DNA from 2 places in the Gracilibacillus salinarum genome. Region 2 is predicted to be linked to the other one. Evidence: a T-box and tRNA genes for the amino acid it is inferred to sense, from the RefSeq annotation. Region 2 holds a T-box; the other holds one or more tRNA genes.

Region 1 (4,424 bases), 250 kb from region 2:
TTTAAATACCAATATTCTTTTTTATCCCGGTCCGTAATTTCATCACTCAATGCTTCGTCGTCTTTAATAATTGTGATGTATTTTGCCAATTTCTTTGCCAGTTCTAATCTTTCCGTTGCCGATTCACCATTTTTAGGAGGTGTATATGTAATCGATTTGACTGCCTGGTTATCTACTACCAGATCAAAATTGCTATCATACATCTTCCCTCTCGGCACAGGTTTTTCAGACGGTGTGTTATCTGTCTGATTTATCTTCCTTTGTGCCTCTTCTCCATTCAGGATCTGAACAACCCCAAGCTGAATAATCAATAGTGAAAAAACGGCAAAAACCGATACAAATAAAATATTTAACCGGAAAGGCAATTGCGCCTTTTTCTTTTTCGTTTTTTTCTTTTTTCCCCATTTAAGATGCAATTTCATGTTCTACTCCCCCTGATGAAAACATCTTATATAGTATAACACGAAAATCTGTATTATTACTATGATGGAACGTTATAGATAGAAGAATCAGTTTTTCGCACAAAATAGTAAGCAATGAGATTTCCCGATCCTATCGTCAATAGTAATATTGGTATAATAAACTTAGGATCAAATAATAAAACACCTATAATAAACAGTGATATGGCGGATACCCTGCCAATATTGACAAACAACTCACGGAAAATGATATATTCTATCCTCAATTCCCTTGCTCCTTTCGCCTTACCTATAATATCATACGTAAGCGAAATGAATGGCACGTTAAAGACTGGATAGGCAACCCCTACTACCACACCGTACAGTAATAACATCCAGAAACCAGGCTGGAATACAAAAATCCCCACACCCAGATATAATAATAACCCGCCAAAGAAAATTGTCTTTTTTCGATTGTCTTTTTTCGTTAATTTTGTGATGACATAGTAACCAACAAAAGAACAGAATGAAAAAAGGAGGTTAAATGATCCTAACGCAAATTCACTGTTCGTAGCAATGTAGACCCAAATCGCTACAATAAAAATAAATAATCCTTCTCGTAAACCTTGAAATACATGCGCATTAAGAATGTATCGCCAGTTGTTGTTTGTTTTTCTCTCCTCCACTACACGCCGGAACAGAAAGCGACCAGTAGCTTTTCGCTTTTTGAGGAAAAACGAACAAATTACAGCTAATAAAAATAAAAAAAAGGATATAAAAAAAATAATACTATACCCTTGAAAATTATCTAGCTTCGAAATAATATATCCTGCCACAAAAGGGCCAATCATACCACCTAACGATTGTAAGACCCCCAGTATACCATTAAAAAAGTCACGGGATTCAGGCTCGGTTACCTCAAACGTTAACACGTTAAATGCTAACCAATAAAAGCCATAACCAATACCTAAGATTGCCCCTAATAAGTACGGTATATTAGAAGCTTGTTCACCTACTAACAACACTGTGACGTAGAATATCGACAAGAAAGCAACTCCAAAGCGAATAATAAGTGTCCGGTCTACTTTCTTCGTAAACTTACCTGCTATTACAAACGCAATCGGTTGTAATAGGTAAATAAATAAATTATATACCGCAATATCTACATAGTTGCCTGATTGCTTCCATAAAAAAACATTTACGAATGCATTCGATAAAAATGTAGCTAACGAATACAGTCCGCCAATCGTTAAAAGTATCTTTAAATCCTTACTATTGGGTAATCGGTTTGTCGAAGATTTCGGCTTATGATTCATCGTATACACCTCACTACAATCTAACCTTTATTTTGATCCAGAAAGTAGGAGTTATGCATATGAATCCTAGATAGAGGCACAAAACACAAAAAAAGGACTATAGTCTCAAACTATAGTCCTTGTTGTGTTCGTGTTAATTATTTTGCTTCATTATATAAGCTTGCTACTTTATCCCAATCCACTACATTCCAGAATGCCGCAATGTAATCAGGGCGTTTATTTTGATATTTAAGATAGTACGCATGCTCCCATACGTCTAATCCTAAGATAGGTGCTTTACCTTCTGAAATAGGAGTGTCTTGATTTGGTGTGCTGATAATTTCAAGGTTACCATTGTTTACTACTAACCAAGCCCAGCCTGAACCAAATCGGCCTGCTGCAGCAGCTGCAAATTCATCTTTAAATTTGTCTAGGCTGCCGAATGTAGCATTAATCTGATCTGCTAATTCACCTGTTGGTTCACCGCCGCCATTTGGAGATAACAATGTCCAGAATAAGCTGTGATTAGCATGTCCGCCACCGTTGTTACGCACTGCTGTACGGATATTTTCAGGTACCGCATCAAGATTTGCAAGAATGTCTTCGATTGATTTACTAGCTAAATCATCATGACCTTCAAGTGCAGCATTTAATTTTGTAACATAAGTGTTGTGATGTTTAGTGTGATGAATGTTCATTGTCTCTTTATCAATATGAGGCTCTAATGCATCATATCCATAAGATAATTCTGGTAATGTAAAGTTTGCCATGTTTAATTCCTCCTATTTTTTAATTAGAAAGTATAAAAATCTCTCTATTCAGAATGGTATCAAATCATTTTATTGAAATGCAACTATTTAGCATTTCTTTTTTTAATATAATTTATACAAGGAAGGATAAAAAATGATATGTAATTAAAATCAAATAAAAAAACAAGCCCTTTTCTTTGCTTGTTTAAAATGGTGGCTCGGGACGGAATCGAACCGCCGACACACGGATTTTCAGTCCGTTGCTCTACCGACTGAGCTACCGAGCCAATCACTTATGAAATTAAACCAATTATTATGTAACATGGCGGAGGAGGAGGGATTCGAACCCCCGCGGGCCGTGAAGCCCCTGGCGGTTTTCAAGACCGCTCCCTTCAGCCGGACTTGGGTACTCCTCCGAATGTAATTGGTGGACCCTGCAGGATTCGAACCTGCGACCGATCGGTTATGAGCCGATAGCTCTAACCAACTGAGCTAAGGGTCCTATCTTACTTATGTTTTTAATGGGGCGACCGGTGGGGATCGAACCCACGTATGTCGGAACCACAATCCGATGTGTTAACCACTTCACCACGACCGCCATTATTATGGTAGCGGCGGAGGGAATCGAACCCCCGACCTCACGGGTATGAACCGTACGCTCTAGCCAGCTGAGCTACACCGCCATGGCTCCACAGGTAGGATTCGAACCTACGACCGATCGGTTAACAGCCGATTGCTCTACCACTGAGCTACTGTGGAATGAAAATGAAATTATGTAATTACTGAAGCGACATTTAATAATTTACCATATCCATATTAGATCGTCAACAGTTTTGTTAGATTTTTTTATTTTTTTTGTCGAAAGGGATGAAAGTAGCCTGAAATAATCCAGACTACTTCCCACTATCTATTGTTTATAACGTTCGCCTAATACTTCATCTGCAATGTTTACTGCATGATCGCCTATACGTTCTAGGTTACTGATAATATCAGCAAAAACAATTCCTGCAGCACCAGAACAAGCTCCTTCGTTCAAACGTATAATATGTTTCTTTCGGTACGTTCTTTCCATTTTGTCAATTTCATTTTCTTTTTGTACAACATTTAAGGCTGCTTCTCTGTCCATTGTATCGAGAGCTCTAATAGCCTCTTTTACTGTACTGATCGTTAAATCAAACATGTCATTTAAATCGATCATTCCTTGCTCAGTAATATCAACTTTATTGGACATTTTAAAATGGACCAGTTCAATAATATTTTCAAAATGATCACCAATACGCTCAATATCGCGAACCGAATTAATCAATGCAGAATGTTTGTTAATTTCTGATTCCGAGAAATCTTTTTTAGATAAATCGACCAGATAAGAAGTAATTTCACGATCCAGATTATTTAATGCCCCTTCAATTTGAATAGCAAGTTCAGAGGTCTTCGGATTTTGTTTGTTTAAGAACAGACTTGTTTCTTCTAATCCTTTCGTTGCATACTCACCCATTCTGATTACTTCGGCTTTTGCCTGATCTAATGCGACAGACGGTGATTGCTCAATAAAAATTGGATCTAAATGTTTTGGTTTATATTCTATTTCTACGTCCTCACCCGGGATGATCTTGGTTACAAGTAATGCTAATAAACCGATAAACGGAAACTGTACTACAGCATTTAGTATATTAAATATACCATGTGCATAAGCAATAGTCATCGACGGATTTAATTCAAGTGCACCTTGAATATAAGTAATAAAATTACTGTAAGCTCCGATGAAAATTATTACTATTGATGCCCCAATTACGTTAAATATAACATGAGTCAATGCTGCTCGTTTCGCTGCAACAGTTGCACCGATAGATGCTAATACCGCAGTGATGGTTGTCCCGATATTATCCCCGAATAATACAGGTAAGGCTGCTTTTATTTCGATTGCACCTTCCATCATCAAGCTTTGCAATATACCAATGGTTGCACTTGAACTTTGAACGACA
Region 2 (4,424 bases):
GTTCGGGTCAACGCCTTTTTCAAAGCGCGTACTTGCTTCACTTCTTAAATCAAAATCTTTCGATGCTTGGCGAACAGTTGGGCCTGCAAAGTAAGCTGCTTCTAGTAACACGGTCGTCGTTTCTTCCGATACTTCGGAGTCAGCTCCACCCATAACACCCGCTAATGCTACAGGTACTTCTCCATTCGTGATCACAAGATGTTCATTCGTTAATGTGCGTTCCTGATCATCTAATGTAACAAATTTTTCCCCTTCTTTTGCCATTCTTACGACTACTTCGTTGGATCCGAATTTATCATAATCAAAAGCGTGAAGTGGCTGTCCGTATTCTAATAAAACATAATTTGTAATATCTACCACATTGTTAATCGGTCTGATTCCCGCTGCCATCAAACAATTTCGCATCCATAGAGGGGACGGCCCGACTTTTATATCTTTTGCAACAAACGCTCCATAATAAGGGTTCTCTTCAATTGCTTCCACTTTTACTGTTACAGCATCTGACACATTGTCCTCAACTGTATGATAATTCGTATGTGGCAACCGGATCGGCACATCCAAGATAGCTGCAACTTCATAAGCAACCCCCAGCATGCTTAAGGCATCAGATCGGTTCGGAGTTAATCCTAATTCCATAATAACATCATCTAAATTCAGCAATGACGTTACATCTGTACCAACTTCTGCATCCTCTGGAAAAACGAAAATACCAGTAGTGAACTCTTTCGGTACATATTTTTCCTCTACCCCAAGCTCTTGCATGGAGCAGATCATTCCATTAGATTCAATACCACGTAATTTAGCTTTTTTGATTTTGAAGTTTCCAGGCAGAACAGCACCTGGTTTAGCTACAGCTACTTTTTGGCCAGCTCTAATATTCGGTGCACCACAAATAATTTGTAATGTTTCGTCACCTACGTTCACTTGGCATACATTCAATTTATCTGCGTTGGAATGTTGTTCACAGCTTTCCACATAGCCGACCACTACATTATTTGCTGGTGTCGCGAAATTTTCTAATCCTTCTACTTCAATCCCTGACTTCGTAATGCGTTCTGCTAAATCTTCATAGCTTAACTGATCTATATCGACATAATTTTTTAACCAATTTAATGATACTAACATGCTTTCTCGTCCTCCTTATGCTTGATGGTACTGTTTCAAGAATCGAATGTCGTTCGTATAGAAATGACGTATATCATCGACACCATATTTCAGCATAGCAATTCGTTCTGGTCCCATACCGAAGGCAAATCCGCTATACTCTTTTGGATCATAACCAGCCATTTCTAATACACGAGGATGTACCATACCAGCTCCTAGAATTTCAATCCATCCTGTTTGTTTACAAACACTGCACCCATCCCCATTACAAACCTTACAGGAAATGTCCATTTCAACCGATGGCTCTGTGAAAGGGAAGAAACTAGGGCGTAAACGGATTTGACGATCTTCTCCAAACATTTGTTTAGCAAAGCGGTCTAATACCCCTTTCAAATCGCTCATACGCACATTACGATCCACATACAATCCTTCTATTTGGGTGAATTGGTGAGAATGCGTTGCGTCATCCGTATCACGACGGTACACTTTACCAGGACAAATCATCTTAACCGGACGTTCACCTTTAATCATATTCATCGTTCGTGCCTGCACTGGTGATGTATGCGTACGCAGTAAGATATCTTCAGTAATATAGAAAGAGTCCTGCATATCTCGTGCTGGGTGACCTTTCGGTAAGTTTAGTGCTTCGAAATTGTAGTAATCTGTTTCTACTTCAGGACCTTCACGAACTTCAAATCCCATACCGATAAAAAGGTCTTCAATTTCTTCGACTATACTCGTTAACAAATGCTTGCCACCAGTTGGTACAGGACGCCCTGGCAATGACACATCAATGGTTTCTTCTGCTAGTTGTTTTTCTAACTCTTCCGCTTCCATTGCTGTTTTCTTTTCATCTAATGCATTTGCAATATTGCCACGAACCGTATTGGCTAATTCACCAATGACAGGTCTCTCTTCTTTTGATAACTTCCCCATGCCTCTTAATACTTCTGTAATGGGACCTTTTTTACCTAAATACGCAACACGCACATCTTGCAATGCTTGCAGTGATGTTGCTTCATCTACTTTCTTTAATGCTTCTTGTTCCAAGGCTTGCAATTGTTCTTTCATATTTGGAACCTCCTTTTTAATTTCAAAAACAAATAAAAAAAGCCCCATCCCTATAAAAGGGACGAGACTGTATGTATCGCGGTACCACCCTTGTTGATACAGCAAATCAAGCTATATCCACCTCAGTAATCAGATAACGGTTTTCCCGGAACACCTTTACTTGCTCGAAGCAAGGTCCAAGTGTCAGCTCCAGAGTGAATATTCAATATGTACTCGCCAGAAACACTTCCAGTCCACGGTGCTTCCTCCCTATAAACGATTCATGACATATCTACTGACTCTTTCGTCGCTTTTTATAATTGTTTTTACTTAATATAGTATAAGCAAGCTTGCAGCGGGATGCAAGTCCTTGTTCTTTTTTCTTTAAAAAATTTAAGCTTTTTTTACGGTAGCATACATAAGCACTGCTGCAGCAATACTGACATTTAATGATTCCGCCTTGCCATAAATCGGGATCTTTACATTTTGATCGGCTTGTTCCATTATTTCCGGAGAAACACCATCTCCCTCATTTCCAACAATAATAGCTACCTTATCAGGGATGGCTAAATCATGATAATATGCAGCATTGCTTAAGCCGGTAGACCAAACCGTTACACCTTGTTGCTGTAGTTGATCGATGCTGTCTTTCAAATTCGCTTGATAAATATCCATATGAAAAAGGGAGCCTTGCGTAGCACGAATTACCTTATCATTGTACAAATCAACGGTCCCGTCTCCTAGAATGACTGCATCAAACCCTGCTGCATCCGCTGTGCGAATCATTGTTCCGACATTTCCCGGATCCTGAACTCTGTCAATAAGCAATGCTCGGGATATCTTAGCACTATTTATTTCTTTCTTGTGAACGACAGCCAATACACCCTGTGGATTCTTTGTCTCCGTTATCGCCATCATGACATTGTCTGTCACTTCATGCAGCGTACATTGTTTCCAATCCGTTTCTATATCGGATCCTGTTTGATAAATAATCTCTTCTATTTTCCAATCGCTTTTAATCGCTTCCTCGATTAAATGATACCCTTCTATGAGGAATTTTCCTTCCATATCTCGCTCTTTTTTCTTTTTTAGTTTGCGCCAGCTTTTTACTTTTTCATTTTTCACAGATGTTAACATGTCTACTTCATTCCTCTTCTTTAATTGCTTCTATCATACATATTATGACACATTCAGGTCAAACTAAAATGAAATAATGAGAGAAAATGGGGTGAAAAAGATGGATTTGAATTTGCGTAAAGCAATTATTTCCAATGTAACCGGAAATAATGCCAACCAATTAGAAGCTACAATCGTCGACGCCATCCAAAGTGGCGAAGAAAAAATGTTACCTGGCCTTGGTGTTTTATTTGAATTATATTGGCAACATGCAGAAGAACAAGAAAAAACAGAAGTACTGCAAGCTCTAGAAGAAGCAGTTAGTCAAAAATAACAAGAAAACGTCGCAGTTCACGAAGAGCTGCGACGTTTTTGCTTGCACGTTAGGAAGTATAAAATTTTAGCATAGAAGCAGTTCGACGTAGTGAAATTTTAAAATGTACCAAGAATAAGAAAAAAATACGGCACTCGCTAATGGACGAGGCGAATGCCGAATTTTTCTAATCAGTCAAGCAGTTAAGCTGTATTGCCATATGGTCATTTTGAAATAGTTTTTCTGCATAGCAAAGCTAGTCACAGTCACCTGCTGCAGTGCTTAGCATTAGATCATTACAATTCCCACATTACTTCTTACAAAATCGATTGCTTTTTCTAATGATTAAAGGTATAGTGAACGTAGTTATATCTTACTAAAAGGGAGATTATATCATTGAACGTTCAATCATTCTATCCACTCATACAGATGCAGGCTATGTCTACGATAACCGGTACAGGTAATAGTACTTCTTCCTCATCCGATTTCTCGCAGCTCCTCCAATCTGTTATGAATGATTCCGTACAAGCCTATACGACTAATAACCAGATTCCAGCTGAACAATTTTTAAATGCTACTGCTACAAGTCAATCCATTCGTGATATGTTAGCAATCAACGTGGAAAACAATATATCAACTAAGCAACCGAACCAAGACATACAATCGATTATAGAACAAGCTGCCGCTACCTTTAATATCGATGCAAAATTAATTGATGCGGTAGTTCAAACGGAATCAAATTATAATCCGGATGCTGTCAGCCAGGCAGGTGCGCAAGGGTTAATGCAATTGATGCCTGGAACTGCAAGCGGTCTAGGTGTGACAAATGCATTTAATCCAA

The links. A T-box is a leader RNA that pairs with one kind of tRNA and senses whether it is charged. The one in region 2 lies ahead of pheS (phenylalanine--tRNA ligase subunit alpha), so its partner is inferred to be a tRNA-Phe.
Region 1: it encodes a tRNA-Phe, which carries the amino acid that the T-box ahead of pheS (phenylalanine--tRNA ligase subunit alpha) is inferred to sense. The anticodon was not compared.

What each region holds. Positions count from the first base shown of each region.
Region 1 is NZ_CP095071.1:729,080-733,503, forward strand. It holds gene MUN87_RS03685 (peptidoglycan D,D-transpeptidase FtsI family protein) at 1-422, opposite strand, end outside; gene MUN87_RS03690 (MFS transporter) at 482-1,714, opposite strand; gene sodA (superoxide dismutase) at 1,852-2,463, opposite strand; tRNA gene MUN87_RS03700 (tRNA-Phe) at 2,654-2,729, opposite strand; tRNA gene MUN87_RS03705 (tRNA-Ser) at 2,766-2,858, opposite strand; tRNA gene MUN87_RS03710 (tRNA-Ile) at 2,868-2,944, opposite strand; tRNA gene MUN87_RS03715 (tRNA-His) at 2,965-3,040, opposite strand; tRNA gene MUN87_RS03720 (tRNA-Met) at 3,049-3,125, opposite strand; tRNA gene MUN87_RS03725 (tRNA-Asn) at 3,127-3,201, opposite strand; gene MUN87_RS03730 (Na/Pi cotransporter family protein) at 3,350-4,424, opposite strand, start outside.
Region 2 is NZ_CP095071.1:982,160-986,583, forward strand. It holds gene pheT (phenylalanine--tRNA ligase subunit beta) at 1-1,125, opposite strand, end outside; gene pheS (phenylalanine--tRNA ligase subunit alpha) at 1,141-2,175, opposite strand; T-box leader at 2,230-2,471, opposite strand; gene MUN87_RS04920 (TrmH family RNA methyltransferase) at 2,548-3,291, opposite strand; gene sspI (small acid-soluble spore protein SspI) at 3,392-3,604, shown strand; gene MUN87_RS22270 (lytic transglycosylase domain-containing protein) at 3,980-4,424, shown strand, end outside.